One region of the Mesorhizobium sp. ISC15 genome, then DNA from elsewhere that is predicted to be linked to it. Evidence: riboswitches for the same ligand, from Rfam matches in the RefSeq annotation. Region 1 holds a riboswitch; the other holds the start of a gene.
What was found. A riboswitch is a leader RNA that binds a small molecule or an ion and turns the genes downstream of it on or off. The one in region 1 is predicted to bind thiamine pyrophosphate.
Positions count from the first base shown of each region.

Region 2: another riboswitch for thiamine pyrophosphate. It lies ahead of RPG13_RS29575 (ABC transporter permease); the one in region 1 lies ahead of thiC (phosphomethylpyrimidine synthase ThiC).

Region 1 is NZ_JAVSPX010000001.1:133,142-144,231, forward strand. Features, by position in the region: gene sfnG (dimethylsulfone monooxygenase SfnG) at 1-420, opposite strand, end outside; gene msuE (FMN reductase) at 446-1,015, opposite strand; partial or broken gene scpB (SMC-Scp complex subunit ScpB) at 1,578-2,187, opposite strand; gene RPG13_RS00695 (hypothetical protein) at 5,223-5,423, shown strand; gene RPG13_RS00700 (hypothetical protein) at 5,614-5,823, shown strand; partial or broken gene RPG13_RS00705 (aspartate 1-decarboxylase) at 6,115-6,372, shown strand; TPP riboswitch at 6,490-6,606, shown strand; gene thiC (phosphomethylpyrimidine synthase ThiC) at 6,710-8,545, shown strand; gene thiO (glycine oxidase ThiO) at 8,542-9,543, shown strand; gene thiS (sulfur carrier protein ThiS) at 9,512-9,709, shown strand; gene RPG13_RS00725 (thiazole synthase) at 9,711-10,484, shown strand; gene RPG13_RS00730 (thiamine phosphate synthase) at 10,481-11,086, shown strand; gene RPG13_RS00735 (hydroxymethylpyrimidine/phosphomethylpyrimidine kinase) at 11,077-11,090, shown strand, end outside.
Region 2 is NZ_JAVSPX010000001.1:6,112,098-6,123,187, forward strand. Features, by position in the region: gene RPG13_RS29550 (CHASE2 domain-containing protein) at 1-1,838, shown strand, start outside; gene RPG13_RS29555 (hypothetical protein) at 1,999-2,202, opposite strand; gene RPG13_RS29560 (superoxide dismutase family protein) at 2,403-2,912, opposite strand; gene RPG13_RS29565 (sulfite exporter TauE/SafE family protein) at 3,061-3,837, opposite strand; gene RPG13_RS29570 (hypothetical protein) at 3,932-4,129, opposite strand; TPP riboswitch at 4,124-4,236, shown strand; gene RPG13_RS29575 (ABC transporter permease) at 4,357-5,157, shown strand; gene RPG13_RS29580 (ABC transporter ATP-binding protein) at 5,154-5,912, shown strand; gene RPG13_RS29585 (ABC transporter substrate-binding protein) at 5,909-6,922, shown strand; gene RPG13_RS29590 (LLM class flavin-dependent oxidoreductase) at 6,919-8,214, shown strand; gene RPG13_RS29595 (ABC transporter ATP-binding protein) at 8,391-10,100, shown strand; gene RPG13_RS29600 (AI-2E family transporter) at 10,070-11,090, opposite strand, start outside.

The DNA of each region.
Region 1 (11,090 bases):
CTCGTCATGATCGAGCCAGAGTTCGCCAATCGCGGCGAACTCGCCTCGGAACCAGCCGCTGACGACATTGACGGAGACGCGGCCATTGGTCAGGTGGTTGATGGTAGCGATCTGCTTGGCCGCCAGCGCAGGGTTCCACGGGCCGGGCAGGATCGCTGCGATAACCTTCAGCGTTGTGGTCGCGGCAAGCAAGGCATGGCTGAACGAGACTGATTCGTGCTGGTTGTCGGCCCCATAGCCGGCCGTGAAACGGATCTGGCTCAGCGCATAGTCGAACCCGTTGGCCTCGGCAATCTGGGCGAGCTTGCGGTTGTAGTCGATATCCCAACCTGTCCGCTGCTCAATGTTGGAGATCACCAGGCCGCCGGAAACATTCGGGACCCAGTAGGCGAATTTGATGGCGTCGGAATGCGAACTCATGTCGTCGTTTCCCCTGTTGATTGGCTCAGCCGACGCGGGTGGCGACGGCAGCATTTGCGTGACTGGAGTTGAGCAAGGAGACCGCGTCGGTGGCAGCCCTTGCAATGCGCTCGATGATGGCTGCGCCGACGATTTCGCCATCGACGAAATCGTCGGGCGCGCCGTAGACGCCCGTAGGGACGGTGACAGCGCCAAAAAAGCCGAACAATGGCCGGAGCTGATGTTCGAGGACCAGGCCATGGTATGGGCTCCCGCCGGTCGCGGCGAGAAGCACGGTCTTGCCCGTCAACGCGCGATAATCGACCAGGTCGAACAGGTGCTTGAGGGCGCCAGTGTAGGAAGCCCTATAGACAGGCGTTCCGACCACGAGCAAATCGGCCTTCTCGACACGCTGGATAATCGCTTCTCCAGATGCGCCAAGTGCGCCGCGGGATAGTCCGGCGAAAAGTGAGGGTGCCGCCTCCGTGATCTCGATCAGACCGGTGTCTGCAGGCACGCGCAACGCGACCGCCTTGACCAGCGCATTGACCACCGCCGTGGTGCGGGACGGGTTGCTTACGCCGCCCGATATTCCGAGAACCGATAATCGTGCCAAGTCATCAATCTCCCACACTTTGCATGCGCGCTAGGCCGCACCAAACCAAATCAAACGATATTCTATTAAATCTGTAGAGCTAAGGTACTTTGTTCTGATGTTTTGACGTCAATGGGAAAAACGGCGCTGTTACCCACATGGCAAAGGGGTGGAATCTTTAACGATCGGCTAAAACCCACAGTTACGACAATCAAGCTGCCGGTACCCATCGCGGTCCGTCTCTCATAAATTCACTGCAGATATCGTGGAGCTTGAGACTTTAATCGCAGATCCAAAGTGACGCCGCAGAGGCAGCTCGACCGCAGATGAGACCAAAGAAGTGACTTCGCGCCAAGCCAGAGAGCACCTGAGCACAGTAATAACTGACTGACGTACACGTCTCCTTCGCCTACCGTTTTCCAAGGACGCCAAGCTCGCAACTTGAGGCGCTTGCTACCGAAGGGTGTCGCTTCATTGTTTGATTAGACCCGCTTCTCTTTATGCGTACCGAAGATCCCGACGTTCGGCGGAGATTTGAACAGCATCACGCGCCGGCGGTCGGCTGCTGCGCGGCAGCGAGCAGCTAATCCTCGATCTCGACGTCGGCGTTGTAGTGATGGGAGGAAAAGCCGGGCACTATGGCGCCCTCCAGCAGCTTCCCCTTCGACAGAAGTCCAGCATCCTCGAGCGCCTCGAAATCCGGCAGGTCGCGCAGCGTGTCGAGCCCGAACTCCACCAGGAACTCTTTTGTCGTCACGTCGGTGTAGGGCGCGCCTGGGGTCGGGCTGCGTGGACCGGAGGCGATGAGCTTCGCACCACGCAGATGGCCGACCAGGTCGCGGCTGATCTCCTTGCCGAAGAATGGCGATAGCTCTCCACGGGTGATCGGTTGGAAATAGGCGATGCACATCAACACCAGCACGTCCGACTGGGTCAGGTCTAGGTCTACACCACGCACGCTGTCTCCGACGGCCTTGCCAAATGCACTGCGGATGGCGTCGGCATAGGCCGGGCGGGTCAGGTGTTTCCAGCCGCCGGCGACGGAGACCAAATCATAGGGGCCGGCCGCGCAACTCTTCGCGGATATCGTCGATTAGCAGATCGATGCTGCAGTTCTTGCCGACGATCCGCGCCAGCGTCGCACGGCCAACGGGCTCGCTGGCTGCAAAGATCGTCGCCTCGACGCGCTGCATCCATTCGCGCCACCGCGCCTCCGGCGGCAGATGATCCAGCTCCCGATCAAACAGCTGGTCAGCTGATCGACGGTCGTAACCCGACCAAACCCACCACTAACGTGTATGCAGCGTCCTGCGCACATATTTTACTTACGCGTAGTGGCGCGGCGTCGGAGGCCGACTGCTAGGAAGCGGTCGAGCATTGCATTCACCTGGTCAGCCACTTCGATGGTGTTGAAATGGCCAGCTAACAACGTCTTGGCCAGGATGAGCTGCGAACAACGAGCCTTTAGCCAGTCGAGATCCCGGGTAGCGTTCACTAACGGCACAGTATCAATCGGTCCTGAGTCTCGGCAAAATAGGAACCGACTGATGCTGAAACACGATGGTCTGTAAGAGGCACCAAGTGGGGATAAATGTCGACTTGGCCCGGTGCAGAAGCATCGGCGGATGACGTGGATGCGTAAAGCCAGTCGGCAAGATGCCGACGCGGCCGAAGGTGAACTTGAAGGATCTAAATGTCTGAGCAGGATCGGACCGCCAGTATCAAAGCGGCGATCAGACAACGCGCCTATTTGCCACCATAGCCTCCAATTCGTCAACGAGACCGGAGGCGGCCATTTCATCTTTCATGGCACCGCCCAAGCGTCGGGCCGCATCCCGGGCGCGACCAAAACAAGGGCACGAATTGCGACTCTGGCAATGGCCTGTCTACCTGCAACCCCCGACTTCGGCGCCTTGCGACCGGTAATCAGGAGAATCGAAAAAACAGCCAATACGGCAAACAGGGCGGACGACCGCCCATGGGTTAGTTCCATCAGAAACCCGACTAGTCCTCCTTCGCCGGGGTCGGGACCGAGATGGGCGGCACACATCCCGAAGACAGCCAGGCCCCGAGCGAGGTCGATGCCGACCAGCCGATCTACCACCGACCCATGGCTCGCGCCGGCCATCGGGGAGTTCTCGGCTGGCGGTGCCTGTGCTATGCTGGGCTCCTTCCTTGGTTATGTCGATCGCGGGGTCCGCGACAGGAGAGCCGGTCGGCTGCTGCCGTCGTCTCACCCTCAAGGGTGCAAATCTCGTTCCAATCTGACGGATCGAGCCGGCGACAGAAGTTTATGCTTGCTGTTCAGCTCTTTAGCCGACGGCAAACAACACATCGGCTTACCAAGCCTGTGGCGCGGACCTGACAAACCCCACACAGCGTGTCGCGGGGCCGCCATCTTGAGGCAATGGCGGTGAACCGGCGAGATGCCAATCAGCGTGAGCGTACCTGGTATGTGGCCTGCATACGGGTGCGAGATATTCTGATTGTCCCCCACACCCTCAGGCGTCAAAAGACTCCTGGTTCAGCTCTATCGATCTGCGTCAGTATGAAATTCCCGAGCTGGAGCTTCGTCCTTTGCGCGTCGGGAAACGCAGCCGCTGGCCTCCCGGCCGAACGAGCAGTCTTCCGACATGTTTGCCGCCGAACAGCGGTGCATTGAGGAAAGTGCCCCACCGGTCGTCTGGCGCCGGCCCAGTTGGCACGACGCTGATCGGCTGGGCGACCCTCTCGATGGGGTCGTGACCTCAGAGAGCCACGTTGAGCATCCGGAGGTGGTCGGTGCCGGAGCGCGTCGGGGCGTCATCCTTCAGAAGCTGATGGAGGAGCTTCTCACGGGCGAGCTCGCGGGAGAGACTGGACGCAAGCGCGTCCCGCGCGCGCGAACTGCTCGATCAACTGATCTCAGACGACGACGATTCTCGGCCAGATTCCAAAGAGAGGCCGCGGCGGCGCTTCGCGGGCTCGCGTTACCACAGATCGCAGAACTGTGATCTCGCCTTGTGCCCGAGATCGCAATCTGAGCTCGCGACGAAGCATATCGCCGGACGGGCCGATGCCTTCGCGATCATCAAAGGACGGGTCGACGCCGCGATCAATTGGAAATCGGACGTGAATCCCACGCCTACGTCCGCGAGGCGCATGTGCAGCAATTGCGCGATTACCTTTCTGCGACGGGCGCCGGACGCGGAGCGAGCGGCGAGGTCACCTGGATCCAACGGCGGACGCATTGGGCGCTCGCGATCAATAGTATCCTCAGGATCGATTGCAGCGCTTCCGAAGTAAGTACCGCCAATTAAAAGTCGGTTGCCTTTTTCCACCGCCGCCTCACACATCGTGTTGGAGCTGAAGAGCTACCTGCAAATCCTCGCAGCGGGCGCGGCCACATCCCTGATTTTACAAATTAACACGTCTTGATTTTTAGAAAATGCCACGTGCGATGATGGCGCCGCCAAAAAACAATGTCACGCGAGATGATCATGCCTGAGGTAAATGGTCCGCCAAAGTTTGGAACGGGTACACCAGGCCGGATAAGGGCTTCGGGTTCCGGACGACGAAACTAATCGACGGATACGCGCTGCGCTTGAGGGAAACTGCATGCGCGTTACGGTTATGACTATCCAGGGATGCCGGACATGATCTTGAATAGTGACATTGCAGGCCAAAGAGCGGCCGAGGAGCTAGCAGAGGGCCTGAAATCGCAGGGCAAGCAGCAATACGAAGACAGGTCGAGGGAACGCGAACGAGATATGTCTCGTTAGGTCGCACGTTGCAGCAAGGGTGCCGTCGGAAGGCAATCCGCCGTGTCCTGAACGAGGTAACCTGCACTTTTCGAGAATTGCCACGGCGGTACCTTATTTTCGGCTGTGAAGCACACGAGACCCGCGACGTGAGACCCAGTTGCTCAATGCCCAGTTGCTCAATGAGCTTTCTTACGAATAAGGGAGAATTTCCGCGGCCGGACTATCTCTGGGTGAGCGTGCATGACTGCCAACGGAAGGTCTTGCACGCACCCTTGCGATCTTGAGCAATGGTCGCCATGACTTTCTTCTTGCAGGCTTTTGAGTGGCCCAGCCTGCGATCACCAGACCCCACCGACTCTAAAGAGCGTGGCAGACGGGATAGTCGAGGTTGCCCGGGCACAACACGCTCAAGGCTTGCGCCGCCCAGAGGACACGCTGAAAAGGCAGCATGGGCGCGCAAGCACGCCATTCACGAGAGATTCGACATGAAGACCATGCAAGAAAAAGACATTCCGGCATTCGTGCAATCAGTTGTGGACGCCGGCTGCAACATTTGCGCGATTGGCAACTTGGGATACGTCTTTGGCGATGCTGATTTGACGCCGGCGCAACGGAGGGCCGTCGAGCACAGCTGCGTAGGATTGCTGAAATCTACGGCTAACGCGATCATCTCATGGACGAGATAGCTGTATATCTGCGGTCGATCGGACGCCATGTCGAGGTTGAGCCGAAGACAGGTGTTTCCTGATGGCCGCGATCGCGTTCCGTAGTCGCCATTTCTATTGGGTAACGAGAAGCCGTCTTCCAACCTCTGAATCAAAAAGGAGGTGACCCCCAAAGGCCGCTCTCGAGACCGCAAGTCTGAGCCGCTGACGCATGGCGATAACCAGACTGTCCGAACTGGGCGGCGATATTCTTCGCGTCGATGCCTTCCTCGACCAGGCCGCGGTAGGCGGCGATCTCATCTACCGCATGCATAGCCAAGCCAGGGAAGTTTTCGGCAGCGGAATTCTCGGTCGCTTCCTCTTTGATGACTGGAGGGCGCGGCCGATCCGGCCGCCGACGACCCCGCAGGGATTGCCATGAGGCGGACCAATACTCGGATAATGGCGGCCGGATATGTAGCGATCGATCGCCGCACCAACATATCAATGCAATAGCTTAGTTGCTTTCAAAGGCGGTCGTACAAACTGCAAGCAAGCTAAACGATTTCGTCAACTCTTCCTCGCAGAGCGAAAACTCCGCGGCCTACCGCGATTTCTCTGCTGGAACAGCGGCACATCCTCAGCGCCAGGACACGGCCGCCGCCGTCGGGTTTTACGAAGCCGGTGATTGCATAAGTTGCCCGCAAGATATCATTGGTATCGGGAACGCCGCCGATGCTGCATCCTGAATCGAGCAGCCGCCGGCACCTGCCAGCCCGACGACCAGATCATTATCTGCAACTCCATCTACCTGGACGAGGTGCAAATCACCTCGCTGAAGCCGCGAATCGTCACCTTCGACCAGGATAACCACACCCGTGACCGCCTGAGCTACTCGGTCGATCTCGACGCACATGGCCGATACAGTTTCTCCATCCTTCACGAAGGGAAAGAGGCTTTGGCCATTCCAGCCCTGGTCTCCGGGGCGTGACTTGTCCCCGATGCATGCGCGAGCTCTCCGCCCGGTTTTGACAGGCCGCCGGTCATCGCCACCGGCCGAAGGCGCCCGAATGCGCTTGACAAGATAGCGTCGGCCCGTTCAACTCCAAGCATTCACCAGGGGAGTCCCGGCAAGGGGCTGAGATACTGCTTGCTTTCGCGGCGCAGTGACCCGTTGAACCTGATCCAGTTCATACTGGCGTAGGGACGGTGCAAGCGCTTTGCGGGAGTTTATGCCCGAGGTCCTGTTTCGGCAGGTCGACAGAAGCGTCTTTTCATCCTTCCGGCACAGAACTGGGTCTCCAATGCATGAGCAAAGGAGCATCAAGATGAATGCCCTCACCCCCGCCGTGTCGACGGGACCACTGCCCGCCTCGCGGAAAATCCACAAGCCCGGCCTCCTCCACCCCCAGATCAGGGTGCCGATGCGCGAAATCTCTGTTCATCCGACTGCCGGCGAGCCACCCGTCACCGTCTACGATCCGTCCGGCCCCTATACAGACCCGACTGTCGAAACCAGCATGGAAAGGGGCCTTGCCCGGCTTCGCCACGAATGGATCACGGCTCGCGGCGATGTCGAGGCCTATGACGGCCGCCATGTCCGGCCGGAAGACAATGGATTCGTCACGGGCGAGCGCCTGACGCCGGAATTCCCCATTCGCAACCGGCCTCTCAGGGCCAAGGCCGGCAAGGCGGTGACTCAGCTTGCCTATGCGCGCGCCGGCATCATTACGCCTGAAATGGAGTCCGTGGCTATCCGCGAGAACCTTGGACGCGAGATCGTGCGCGGCAAGCTTGAGCGCGACGGTGAGAGCTTCGGCGCCGCGATCCCCGACTTCGTCACGCCCGAATTCGTCCGCGACGAAGTGGCGCGCGGGCGGGCGATCATTCCCGCCAACATCAATCATCCAGAGAGCGAACCGATGATCATCGGGCGAAATTTCCTGGTCAAGATCAACGCCAACATCGGTAACTCGGCTGTCACATCGTCAATGGCCGAAGAGGTCGAAAAAATGGTCTGGGCGATCCGCTGGGGCGCCGACACGGTGATGGACCTGTCGACCGGCCGCAATATCCGCAACATCCGCGAATGGATCGTGCGCAATTCGCCGGTGCCGATCGGCACGGTGCCGCTCTACCAGGCTCTCGAAAAGGTCAACGGCATTGCCGAGGACCTGACTTGGGAGGTCTACCGCGACACGCTGATCGAGCAGGCCGAACAGGGTGTCGACTATTTCACCATCCACGCCGGCGTGCGGCTGCACTACATCCCGCTGACCGTAGACCGGGTCACGGGCATCGTCTCGCGCGGCGGATCGATCATGGCCAAATGGTGCCTGCACCATCACCGGGAGAGCTTCCTCTACGAGCATTTCGCGGAAATCTGCGACATCTGCCGCGCCTATGATGTGTCCTTTTCACTCGGCGACGGGCTTCGTCCAGGCTCGATCGCCGACGCCAATGACGCAGCGCAATTCGCCGAATTGGAAACGCTCGGCGAGCTGACGCAGGTCGCCTGGGCGAAGGACTGCCAGGTGATGATCGAAGGCCCGGGCCACGTGCCGATGCACAAGATCAAGGAGAACATGGACAAGCAGCTCGCCGTCTGCGGAGAGGCGCCGTTCTATACGCTTGGACCGCTGACGACCGATATCGCGCCTGGCTATGACCACATCACCTCAGGGATCGGCGCCGCCATGATAGGCTGGTTCGGCACCGCAATGCTTTGCTACGTCACGCCGAAGGAGCATCTCGGCCTTCCCGACCGCAACGACGTCAAGGTAGGCGTCATCACCTACAAGATAGCCGCCCATGCGGCCGATCTGGCGAAGGGGCATCCGGCGGCGAAAATCAGGGACAATGCCCTTTCCCGCGCGCGCTTCGAGTTCCGCTGGGAGGACCAGTTCAACCTGTCGCTCGACCCCGAAACAGCACGCTCCTTCCACGACCAGACCTTGCCCAAGGAAGCGCACAAAGTGGCGCATTTCTGCTCGATGTGCGGGCCGAAATTCTGCTCCATGCGCATCTCCCACGACATCCGTGCCGAGGCCCAGAAAGAGGGCATGGCGGCCATGGCGGCAAAATATCGCGAAGGTGGCGATCTCTACATGCCAGCGGACGAGGCCGGCGTACCGCTCATGCCAGAGGCGCCGGAACCGTCATGAGGGTGCTGGTCAAAGGGGCAGGCGTTGCCGGCCTTGCCGCGGCCTTCGAACTCGCCATCCGAGGCGCGACGGTCACAGTCGCCGAGATCCGGCACGGCATCGGCGGCAATGCATCGTGGTTCGCCGGCGGCATGCTGGCGCCGTGGTGCGAGTGCGAAAGCGCCGAGCAGCCGGTGCTCGATCTCGGACGCGATGCCGCCGACTGGTGGGATGCGGCGACGCCAGGCCAGGTCACACGGGCCGGCACGCTGCTCGTGGCCGCACCGCGCGATGCGGGCGAACTCGACCGGTTCGCCAGCCGCACCTCGGGTCATCGGCGTGTCGATGAGGATGAAATCGTGTTGCTCGAGCCCGACCTCGCCGGCCGCTTCCGCCGCGGACTGCTCTTCCCCGACGAAGCCCATCTCGACCCGCGTCAGGCGATGGCAGCACTTCATGATGGGCTGGCGGCGATGGGCGTCGAGTTCCACTTCGGCGCCGACGCTTCGGCTGGTGCCGGTTTCGATCGCCAGATCGAATGCACGGGAATGGCCGCGGGCGATGGCCGACTGCGCGGCGTTCGCGGCGAGATGCTGATCCTGAATACGCCTGATGTCTCGCTGTCGCGCCCAGTCAGGCTGCTTCATCCGCGCTTTCCGCTCTACGTGGTGCCACGCACCGACCACCGTTTCATGATCGGCGCGACGATGATTGAAAGCCAGTCCGTCGGACCGGTCACGGCGCGATCGATGATGGAGCTGCTGGGTGCCGCCTACGCCCTCCATCCGGCCTTTGGCGAGGCCGAGATCGTTGAAACCGGTGTCGGCGTCCGTCCAGCCTTTCCCGACAACCTGCCGCGCGTAGAAACGAACGGCGAGATCATAGCCATCAACGGGCTCTATCGTCACGGCTTTCTCCTCGCCCCAGCCATGGCGCGCCAGGCTGCCGACCTGGTTTTCAATCAAGACGGAACCAAGGAGCTTGCTCATGAAATTGATGGTCAACGGCGAAGCGCATGAGGTGGCCGCCACCACGCTGGCCGAACTGCTTGCCGCGCTCGACTATGGGGGCGATTGGCTGGCGACCGCCGTCAACAGCGACCTGGTGCACAAAGCCAACCGGGCGGAGTTCCGATTGAGCGACGGTGACCGGATCGAAATCCTCTCGCCGATGCAGGGAGGCTAGCATGTTCGAGCTTTTTGGGGCGACGCTTGCGTCTCGCCTGCTTCTCGGCACGGCTCAATACCCTTCGCCTGCCATCCTTGCCGATGCGGTCAAGGTGTCGAACGCGTCGGTGGTGACCGTCTCCTTGCGGCGTGAGATGGCAGGCGGCAGGGAAGGCGAAAAATTCTGGTCGCTGATCCGCTCGCTTGGCACGAGAGTCCTTCCCAACACGGCAGGCTGCCACTCCGTCAAGGAAGCGGTCACAACCGCGAAAATGGCGCGCGAGGTGTTCGGGACGAGCTGGATCAAGCTCGAAGTGATCGGCAACCACGACACACTGCAGCCTGACGTGTTCGGCCTGGTCGAAGCCGCCCGCATCCTGTCCGAGGACGGCTTTTCGGTATTTCCCTATACCACCGACGATCTTGTCGTCGCCGAGCGGCTGCTGGAAGCGGGCTGCAAGGTCCTGATGCCGTGGTGCGCACCGATCGGTTCCGCCATCGGGCCGATCAACATCATGGCGCTACGCTCGATGCGCAGACATTTCCCCGACGTTCCCATGATCGTGGATGCCGGGCTCGGACGGCCGTCGCACGCGGCGACCGTCATGGAACTCGGCTTTGACGCCGTGCTCCTGAACACGGCGGTCGCCAAGGCGGCCGATCCGGTCGGCATGGCGCGTGCTTTCGGCAAGGCGGTCGAAGCCGGCCGCGAAGCCTTTTGCTCGGGAATGCTCGAACCGCGCGAGGTCGCGATGCCGTCAACGCCGACGATCGGCAGGGCGGTTTTTTCATGAAGCTCGATCCCTTCTATCTGATCGTCGATAGTGCAGCCTGGATCGAGCGGCTGGTGCCGCTCGGCGTCAAGCTGGTGCAGCTTCGCATCAAGACCATGGACGAAACCGGGCTGCGCGCGGAGATCCGCAAGTCGAAGGCCTTGTGTGTCCAATACAAAAGCCAGCTCATCGTCAACGATCATTGGCGCCTGGCAATCGAGGAGGGCTGCGATTTCGTGCATCTCGGCCAGGAGGATCTGCAAACCGCCGACCTCTCGAGGATACGGTCAGCCGGTGTCAGGCTCGGGTTGAGCACGCATGATCATGTCGAGCTGGAAACGGCCATGTTTGCTGAGCCCGACTATGTCGCGCTCGGTCCGATCTATCCCACCGTCTTGAAGAAGATGAAGTGGGCGCCACAAGGGCTAGAGCGGATCAGCGAGTGGAACCGGCGAGTGACGCCGATCCCATTGGTCGCCATCGGCGGCCTCAACCCCGACCGCCTCGACGGCGTCTTTGAGGCCGGAGCCAACAGCGCGGCAGTGGTCACCGACATCACGTTGAGCTCCGACCCCGAAGCGCGCACGCGAGAATGGATCGAAAAGACGGACCGATGGCGATGAGACA
Region 2 (11,090 bases), 6.0 Mb from region 1:
TTGCTTTCGACGGGCCGCTATCGCGCCTGCGCGAGCGTACGTATGACTTCTACCAGTTCCTCGCCCCGCGCGAGGCGACGAGCAATCCTGTTGTCATAGTCTCGATAGACGACGCGAGCCTTAAGGCATATGGGCGATGGCCCTGGAACCGTGGCCTTTTGGCCGATCTGGTCGACGGTGTCGCCGAGTCCGGTGCCGCGGTGATCGGGCTTGCGCTGGTGCTGCCTGAGGCTGACATCTCTCCTGATGGTATCGCCGGAGACAAGCGCCTCGCGAGCGCACTGGCGAAACATCGAACGGCGCTCGCCGTCAGCCTGGGCAATGAGGCGACCGTATCAGAAGCAGAGCCCAAAGCCGGTTGGTCGATCGTCGGGCAAGTACCCGAGACGCTTCCTGGCTTCACCGGTCTGACAGGCTCGCTTCCAGATTTCTCGACCGCCGCTGCAGGTCTCGGCGTCATTCGCACTTCGCCGGATCCCGACGGCGTATTACGCCATGTGCCGCTGCTCTGGCTCCGAGATACGGCTCAAGGCGTGCAACTCTGGCCGTCCTTCGCGCTCGAACTCCTGCGCCTCTACGCCGGAGAGAACGGCTACGTGGCTCGGATGAATGCCGCCGGGTTTGACGCGCTCAGGATGGCCGGGTCCATTGTGCCACTCGAGCCGCAGGGCAGCATCCGCCTCTGGGAAACCGACACTAACACGCCGCGCATATCTGCCAGTGATATCCTTTCGGGCCGCGGCAATCCGCTGCTGCGGAACGCCATCGCCATTGTTGATCTGTCGGCCGTGGGATTGACCCAGTATCTGCCCACGCCGACGCGTCCGGCGCGACCAGGCGTGGACATCCACGCTGATGCAATCGGCCAGATCCTTGCCGGGCGCTATCTTGTAGAGCCAACGCTAGCGCGTACGCTGGAGCGGCTGTGGTTGGTCCTCAGTGGCATCGTTTTCATCGGGCTTTCAGGAGTGCTCGCCGAGCGTGTCGCGCTCGGCGCACTCGCTCTGGCGCTCCTGGCTGCCACGCCCTTCGCGTTCGGCGCTCTCGAATACAGCCTGCAGGGTGCACTCTATGATCCATTGCAGCCGGCGCTTGCGACGATCCTCGTAGCCGGCTTCGAAGGCTATGTCCTCTACAGGCGCAGCGAGCAGCGTCGGTCCACCCTGGCACGGCAGTTTTCCCAATATCTGTCGCCCTCCGTGGTGCAGCGCCTCGCAAATTCGGACACCGAAGCGATCCTGTCCGGAGAGAAGCGCGAGATCACAATCCTGCTGAGTGACATACGCGGCTTCACGACGATGAGCGAACAACTCGGTGCCCAAGAAATCGGAAAGGTGGTCAATCACTTTCTCGGCCTTGCGACCGATGAGATACTCAAGCGCGACGGGACGATCGACAAGTTCATGGGCGATGCCGTGCTAGCCTTCTGGAACGCGCCGCTTGATCAGCCAGATCATCGCGAGCGCGCGCTCGAGGCGGGGCTTGCCCTGATCGAACGGGTGAAGCGCGAAAATGCCGGTTTCGCCGGGCGCGGGCATCCCTCCATCGAAATCGGCGTCGCCATCGAGACTGGCATCTGCTCCGTAGGGAATTTCGGCTCCGAACGGCGCTTCGACTACACCGCGATCGGCTCGCCGGTGAACCGCGCGGCACGGCTCGAGTCAACGACCAAAAAGCTGAGGATCCCTCTGGTGCTTGGTCCCGGATTTGCGCAGGGAGCATCAATGCCGGTTGTGCAGGCGGGTGTGTTTGAACTGCAAGGCTTCAAGGGCGAGGTGTCGATTTTCACCGTTCCGGAGATATACCCCTCGTCGCGATCTGCCGAGGAAGTCGTATGATGTTTGGCACCGGCTCAACTCGCTACCTCATTGGCAGCCGGCGAGCGAAAGCCAAGGGCGGCGGAAATCCGATGGGCCGCCTGGGCTACCATGTCGCCCAGTTCGCTAATGCGTTCTTCCGGCACCCGGTTTTCCGGGGCAGCGATGTTCAGAGCCGCGATTATCTTACCCGGTGCCACGAAAACCGGTGCGATTGATCGGCGCCGTTCGGGCCCAGGATGGCGAAAATCATGCCGCGCGGCACATCCAGATCGACACCATCGACGGCGCGCAGTTTGCCGAACGTTTTGACCAGGCCGCGGGCGGAAATGGCTGACTGGGCAAGACCCGTGGAGGACAAGCCCATAGGAGAAGTATCGTTCATGGCAATCATCCGGCAGTCGCAAAAAACCAAGGACCGAACTTCGGCCTTCGGCTGTCGTCAATTCCTCGGCAGGCGCACGAGCTTATCGTCTGGCTTGTCGTCATGCCACAGGCTCCGACCATGGACCACTACCTCGCCGCTGAGGCTGAAGAGCCGTTCAGATCATACGTCGGACGGATCTCTACTCATCGCTGGGTTTCTCATTCGATCACGGCGCAGGCCTGACGATTTCCGGCATCACCGGCAGGCTGGCTTTTGTAGTCATCCTGTCCGCCGTGGATCATCAATGCCTTGCCTCGTATTGCCGTTTCTCCACCGTCCAGTTTGACCATGCTGTTGAAAGCCTGGGCACGCAAAACGCCGTCGGCGCCGACTCGCTGATTTGGCATGTCGCCCGCGTGCGGGCCTTTTCCAGTGAGATATCCATGTTGGGCACTCGTCGGATTGAAGTGCCCACCGGCCGAGTCATGGCCGGTCTGATGGTCGCACTTTCCGGTTTCATGAACATGGAACGCGACCCATTCACCCGCCGGCAGTCCTGTTACGTCCAACGCTATCAGCACACCCTGCGCTGTCTCGGTCAGCGTGGCCGTTCCGTTCTTCTCGCCAGCCATGTTGACGAATTCGGCTTTCGCGGTCGCGGTGTCCTGAGCCGCTGCAGGCATCGCGACCGCCAGCGCCAATCCTGTTGTTGCAAGCAAATTTTTCATCAGTTGGCCTCCGGTTGTACAAGGACCCCAAACAACAACGGGGCCTCTTCGTTCCATTTGGGAATGTCTCCGGCACGGCCGCCAGAGAAGCGGGTGATGCGTAGAACTCGATAGTCTCCGTGTATAAGTGAAATTTCACGACGTTGGTTTACACCAATTCGAAGAGTTCCGCGGTTTGCCAACCTGCCAGCAGCATGATGACAACGCCAACGAGTCTGAGAAGCGTCTTTTCTGCGATTGTTTTCACTACCAATCCGGCCATCGGCGCTGCGACTACGCCGCCAACGATCAAGCCGGCAACGGAGAGTAGATTTTCCGTTAGCTCTCCTGCCTCCTCCCAATGGCCCGTTAGTAACGCAAACAAGAAGGTCAGAGACACCGACAACGTGATGAGGAACTCGCTGGCATTGACCGTACCAATAACGTAGCGGGGCGTGCCGCCAAAACCGAGAAGGCCCGTCGTTACGATGGGTCCCCATCCGCCGCCCCCTGCGGCATCGAGAAATCCGCCACCAAGCCCAAGGGGAGGTACCACGCCTGCAGGGACCGGATTGCTTGGGATCCGCCGGAATGAACGGAACAGGAGCCAAGCTCCGACAAGCGCAAGGTATGTGGTCACATATGGTTTCATGATGGCTCCCTCGAACGAGGTGAGAACAAAAGCGCCGAGAACGCCGCCGAGCACGCCAAATGGCATCAGCCGCCAGAAAAGCTTCCAGTCAATGTTGCGGTGATAGAGGTGAGCCGAACCTGAGGCCGCGGTGGTAAACAGTTCAGCTGCGTGAACTGACGCCGAAGCGTGAGCAGGAGACACGCCAAACCCCAATAGTGTAGTCGAGGAAACCACGCCGTAGGCCATGCCGAGAGCCCCGTCCACAGCTTGGGCTACAAACCCCACAATCGCAAAAAGAATGAATTCTTGCATTTGACTCTCCGATAAGGCGCGGGGTCACAATTGGCGATAGAGAAACCCGCTGCCTACAACGTATGCAATTATATCTACACGCTTCCACAATTCATCAAACGCGTGGCATCGATAATGGTGACGACGAACGGAAAACGATCCGCTCGACCGACGCCTTTCCCAATCCCGACAGGATGCCGGTTTCTGTTTTGCTCAAATGTCCCTGCTGGAACCGCAACCTCCTCTGACGTGAGGTTTCACTGGCCGGACGCAGGCTTGCAGCTCCACCCTTTATCTGTTTAATTGCCGCCATCCACAGGGGTGCTCCGTATCGTCGGGGCTGAGAGATGGGCTGCAAGCCCGTAAACCCTAGAGCTGATCTGGATAATACCAGCGGAGCGAGGCGGGCGATGTTTTCTGGCGCACAGATCTTTCTTTTTCCGATGTCCGGCGATTTCGTCGGCCCGCTCGATGGCCATAACCTCAAGGTCTCGGCCAACGGCCCGACCCCGCGCTGATCTTTCGCGCCAGAGGTCTCGCATGTCCCAGCCTTTCTCCGCCGCGCCGCGAATCGCAGCCTTGTTCGCCAAGGTCGGACCGGCCTTGTTGTCGGTCGGCACGCTGGTTTTGGTTTGGGAGCTCTATGCGCGCATCTCGGGCATCTCGCCCACGACGTTGCCCGCGCCGTCACGAGTCCTCTTCCAGGCCATCCTGCAGCGCCAGGCGCTGTTCGACAACACCGTGCCGACGATCAGCGCCACATTGGCGGGTTTCGCGTGCTCGCTGGCCGTTGCCTTCATCCTTTCGGTGCTGATCGACTTCTTCAAGCCGCTGCGCCTCGCCCTGTTCCCGGTGTTCGTCATCAGCCAGACCCTGCCGCTGGTGGCGATCGCCCCCCTGGTCGTTCTTTGGTTCGGCTTCGGGCTGACGCCGAAGATCATGCTGGTCGCGCTCGTGACCTTCTTTCCCATGCTGGTCGCGCTGGTGCAGGGTTATGAATCGACGGATCGGGACATCTCGGCGCTTCTGAGTTCGATGGGCGCTTCCCGCATGCGCATTTTCCTGCTGGCCCGCCTGCCCTCCTCGCTGCCCTATTTCTTCGCCGGGCTGCGCATCTCGATCACCTATGCCGTGGTCGGCGCCATCTTCGCGGAATATGCCGGCGCGGCCAAAGGGCTCGGCATCTACATGCTCAACGCCAAGAACAATTTCCGGCCCGATCTCGTGCTCGCGGCGGTGCTGGTCAGCGCCTTGCTCACGCTGGCCCTGTTTGCCGCCACGGTGCTGATCCAGCGCGCCGCCATGCCATGGGAGCGGCTCGATGCCGCACGAAAACCATGAGCAGGCGGCTGGAACTGCGCCAAGTCAGCAAGAGTCTTGGCGATATCGACGTGCTTGCCGGCATCACCCTGCACGTCGAGCCGGGCGAATTCGTTTCAATCCTCGGCCCCTCCGGAGCCGGCAAATCCACGATCTTCAGGTTGCTGACGGGCGATCTCGATGACTACGGCGGCGATGTCGACTTCGACGGCCGGCCACTGGCCGAAGCGCGACGACCGTTTGCCTTCATGCCGCAGCGCGATGCCCTGATGCCTTGGCGCACGGTTATCGACAACACCGCGCTCGGTCTTGAAGTGCAGGGCATGTCCCGCAAGGCGGCCCGCAGCAAAGTAGCACCGCTCTTCGGGGAATTCGGCCTTGCCGGCTTCGAGCATAAGTATCCCGCACAGCTCTCGGGCGGAATGCGCCAGCGCGCTGCGCTGCTGCGCACCGTCGTGCAGGACCGCGCCATGCTGTTGCTCGACGAACCGTTCGGCGCACTCGACGCCCTCACGCGCACCGGCATGCAGCGCTGGCTTCAGACGATGTGGGACCGGCACCGCTGGACCGTCGTGCTGATCACCCACGATGTCCGCGAGGCGGTCTTCCTGTCCGATCGCATTTATGTGTTGAGCGGCCGCCCTGCCCGCGTGCTGCGCGAAATCGCCATACCTCTTCCGCACCCGCGCAAAGGTCTTGCCTCGGCGGAAGCCACCGCCATCGAAGCCGACATCCTCGATACCCTTCTCGATCCACAGCTCGCCCAAAGGACATGACCATGCTTTCCAGACGCCTCTTCATCGCTGTCGCATTAATCGCCGGGCTCGGACCCGTCACGCCCGTCTTCGCCCAGCAGACTGTCACCGTCGCTCTCGACTGGACGCCGAACACAAACCATGTCGGACTCTATGTCGCCCGGGCGAAAGGCTTCTACGCTGAGGCCGGGCTCGACGTGCAGATCCTGCCCTACGTCGACACTGCGGCCGGTACGCTGATCGCCAACCGCGTGGCCGATTTCGGTATACTGGGATCCATAGGATTGTTCACCCAACGCACGGCCGGCGCCGACCTCGTCGCCACCTACGCCATCATGCAGACGGAAACCGGCAGGCTGGCCTTCAATGCGGACCGCGCCGATATACAATCCCCCAGGGACCTGGACGGCCTGACCTATGGTGGTTTCGGCAGCGCCTGGGAGAATGCGCTGATCGGCACCATCATCCGTCATGACGGAGGCGAGGGCAAATTCGAAACGGTGACGCTGGGCACCTCTGCCTATGAGGCCTTGGCCAATGGCGCAGTCGATTTTACGCTCGAAGTCTACACTTGGGAGGGGATCAAAGCGGAGCTTGACGGCAAGGCCCAGCGCGCCTTCCGCTACGCGGATTTCGGCGTGCCCGACCAACACACCAATTTCATTGGCTCGAGCCGCGCCTACCTCGAGAAAAACAAGGACACGGCAACCGCGTTCATCGCCGCGACTAGGCGCGGCTACGCGTTCGCCGTCGAACATCCGAAAGAAGCGGCTGACATGCTGATCGGAGCAAACAGCGACGTGCTGACCAACCGTCCGTTGATCGAGGCATCACTGAAGGCGCTGGTCGACGGCCACTATCTACAAAGCCCCGCCGGGGCGATCGGCACGATCGATCCCGCAAAGATGGAGGCTATCGGCGACTACCTGTTCAAGGCCGAAATCCTGCGCGACGGCGATGGAAACCCGGTCAGCGAACGACCCGATTTCGCGGCCTATTACAGCAACGCCTATCTGGCCGACCAAAAATGAGCCCGCCGCGGCGCATGCATCTCAATGCCGTGATCTTCGGCCTCGGCAGTCACGAGGCCGGTTGGCGCATGCCCGAAAGCGACCCGCTTGCCTCGACCAGCCTGGCCTACTGGGTCGATATCGCCCGGCGCGCGGAGGCTGCCGATTTCGACGCTCTGTTCCTCGGCGATGTGCTGGCCTTGCAGGGTGGTGCCGATCGGCATCTTTCCGACGCGATGGATCCGCTGCTGATCCTATCGGCGATCGCTGCCGTCACCAGCAGGATCGGACTGATCGGGACTGCATCGACCAGCTTCGATCACCCTTTCCACCTCGCCCGGCGCTTCGCCTCTCTCGACCACATCAGCAAAGGCCGTGCGGGCTGGAACATCGTCACCTCGTCCAACGTGCTCGAGGCCCGTAACTTCGGACTGGACGCCATGCCGGAGCATGACGAGCGCTATGCCCGCGCAGCCGACGTGGTCGACGCAGCCATAGCGCTCTGGCAAAGTTGGGCTCCCGATGCGCGGACGCCGGACAAGGCCGCCGGGCGATACTTCGATCCTGACAAGGTCCGGCCCGTCGATCACGCCGGTCCGTTCGTGCGCACCGCGGGCCCGCTCAACGTGCCGCGATCGCCCCAAGGTCGGCCGCTCCTGGCGCAGGCCGGCTCGTCGGAAGCTGGCCGCGCCTTCGCCGCCCGTTACGCCGACATCGTGTTCACCGTCCAGGCGACGCTGACGGAAGCGCAGGACTTCTATCGCGACATCAAATCACGAGCGGCCGCCGTCGGGCGCGATCCAGACACGGTCCTGGTCTTTCCGGGAATCGTTCCGATCGTCGCTCATACCAGGCAAGCAGCCGAAGAGCGGCTGGCCGCGCTGAATGGCTTTACCGTGACCGGCCATGTCCTTGCCAAGCTCGGCGAATTCCTCGGCGAGGATCTAGCCGATGCCGAGCTCGACGCGCCGCTACCGCCCCTGTCGAGCGCACGGCCGAACCAGTCCAGCCAGAGCCGGGTCGGCGTGCTGGTCGGAATCGCAAGGCGGGACAGGCTGACACTAGGCCAGTTGCTCATGCGCCTCGCAGCTGGCCGCGGTCATCTGCTCGCCGTCGGAAATGGCCGCGACATCGCCGACACGATGCAGCAATGGTTCGCGGGCCGAGCGGCCGACGGCTTCAATGTCATGGCGCCCGTCATGCCCGCCGACCTGCAAAGCTTCGTCGACGAGGTAATGCCTTTGCTGGAGCGTTCGGATGTTTTCGGCGCCGGGCGCACTCTTCGCCAGCGATACGGTCTTCCGACGCTTTAGGGTCCAGAGTCCAGATCCAATCCCGTTCGTCCGATCAGAGCGCCGTAAGCCGCCAGGCGCTGCTTTGCTGCGCGGACAGGTCATCACCGTCCCGCCCTTTCGAGCATGCCGGAATTGACACCCTCGCACAGGCATGCTCCTGGCAATCCAGACCTTCGAACAGAAAAAGCGTCCCAATGCTTCGTAGATTTTTCTCCTACTACCGCCCCTGGAAGGGTCTGTTCATCCTGGATTTCTGCTGTGCGGTTCTGTCTGGCATGCTGGAACTTGGGTTCCCGATGGCAGTCAAGGTGTTCGTGGACGACCTGCTGCCGACGCAGCAATTGCTGCTGATCCTTGCTGCGTCGGCCGGCCTGCTTGCCATCTATGTGCTGAACACCGGACTGATGGCGGTCGTGGTTTACTGGGGTCATATGCTCGGCATCAACATCGAGACCGAGATGCGTCGGAAGAGCTTCGATCACCTGCAGAAGCTCTCGTTCCGCTTCTATGACAACCACAAGACCGGCCACCTCATCGCCCGCGTCACCAAGGACCTGGAGGAAATCGGCGAGGTCGCCCATCATGGTCCCGAAGACCTGTTCATCGCGATCATGACCTTCCTCGGCGCCTTCGCACTGATGTTCCTGGTCAATCCGCAGCTTGCATTGATCACAGCGGCAATTGTGCCGCTGGTCGCCTGGGTGACAAGCCGCTATGGCGCGCGCATGACGCGCAACTGGCAGGCGCTTTACGGGCGGGTCGGCGATTTCAATGTTCGCATCGAGGAGAATGTCGGCGGCATGCGGGTGGTGCAGGCGTTCGCCAATGAGGACCACGAACGCAATCTTTTCGCGCGCGACAACGCCAGCTACCGCAAGACCAAGCTCGATGCTTATCGCATCATGGCCGCCAGCACGTCGCTGAGCTACATGAGCATGCGGTTGATCCAACTGGTGGTAATGATCGCCGGAAGCTACCTCGTGCTGCGTGGCGAACTTTCCAGTGGCGGCTTCGTTGGCTTCCTGCTCCTGGTCAATGTGTTCTTCCGGCCGATCGACAAGATCAATTCGGTGATCGAAACCTATCCGAAAGGCATCGCCGGATTTCGCCGCTATGCGGCTCTCCTCGATACTGAGCCTGACATTGCGGATCGGCCTGGCGCAGTTGATGCACCGACGCTCAAAGGTGACATCAGCTACCGGGATGTCACCTTCGGCTATAGCGGCGAACGGCCGGTTTTGAAGAACATCGATCTTGACATAACAGCAGGACAGACCATCGCCTTCGTCGGGCCGTCAGGCGCCGGCAAGACGACCCTGTGCTCACTACTGCCGCGTTTTTACGAGGTCGACAGCGGCGCCATCACAATCGACGGTTTGGATATCCGCGACATGACGCTGGCCTCGTTGCGCGGCCAGATCGGCATCGTGCAGCAGGACGTGTTCCTGTTTGGCGGCACGATCCGCGAGAACATCGCCTATGGCCGGCTGGACGCGGTCGAAAGCGAGATCGTCGAGGCCGCGCGCCGCGCGCGCCTCCACGAACTCATCGCTTCCCTGCCGGAAGGCCTCGATACGATCATTGGCGAGCGTGGCGTAAAACTGTCGGGCGGTCAGAAGCAGCGCCTGGCGATCGCGCGTATGTTCCTGAAAAACCCGACAATCCTCATCCTGGACGAGGCGACGTCGGCACTCGACACGCAGACCGAGCGGGAGATCCAGCAGTCGCTGGCAGAGCTTGCGCAGGGCCGAACGACACTGGTGATCGCGCATCGGCTGGCGACGATCCGCAATGCCGATCGCATCGTGGTGGTCGCCGAAACGGGCATCGTCGAACAAGGTCCGCATGATGAACTGGTCGCGCGTGGCGGTGCCTACTCACGGCTGGGCGCGGCTCCGGACTGACGTGATGGCTTTGTGTCGCGCCTTGGCCCCGGTTCCGCCTCGGGTTGGTCGTTCAATCGTTTCTTGAGGATGTCAATGAGGCTGATGGTGACCGCGATCACCGCAGGGCCGAGGACGAGCCCGGATGCTCCAAAGAGGACAATGCCACCGACCGCGCCGATAAAGGTCACCACCGTGTGGAGCCGCAGCCGGCTCCCGACAAGCATCGGATAGAGCAGATTGTCGATGCCGGCGACGATGACGCCACCCCAGATGGTCAGTAACGCCGCGCTCGCCCATGCTCCTTCCAGCGCGAGATAGATCGCTGCCGGCACCCAGATCACGAATGCGCCGAGCACTGGCACGATGGCGAGAAGTCCCATTACCAGGCCCCAGAAGACCGGCGTGGGCAGGCCGAGCCACCAGAACATCAGGCCGCCCAGCGTTCCCTGCACAGCGGCGATAAGCACTGTGCCTATCAGGATCGCATGTACCGTCTCGGCAAGGCGGGACAGCATGTATGCCGTCTCCGGCGCGCGCAGGGGCGAGAGACCCTCGATCCCGCGCAGAGCGGGTTCGCGGTCCCGCAGAAAATAGAACAGCAGATAGAATGTCAGCACGAACATCACGGCCTGATTGATCGAGCCGCGCAACAGCGATGTGCTTTGTCCCGTCAGCCATTGCACAAATGCGGCGACCGTGCCGGCCGGATCGAGTTGATTCTCAATCCACTGGGCAATGGCCGAAAGCCTGGGATAGTCCGACATGAAGGCATCTGCGTTCCAACCCCGGATGACCTCCTCTAGGTAGGTAGCGCCGTTTACCGCCTCGCGAACAAGCTGCTGTGCAACGAAGATGAGCGGCAGGCCGACGGCAACCGCCGCGACGCTCACCGATACCAGTGCAGCCAGGTTTTGATTCCTGAGCCTTTCCCCGACCCGCCGATGAGCCGGATACAGGATGATTGCCAACACCAGCGCCCAGGTCAATGCGGGCAAAAAAGGCAACGCC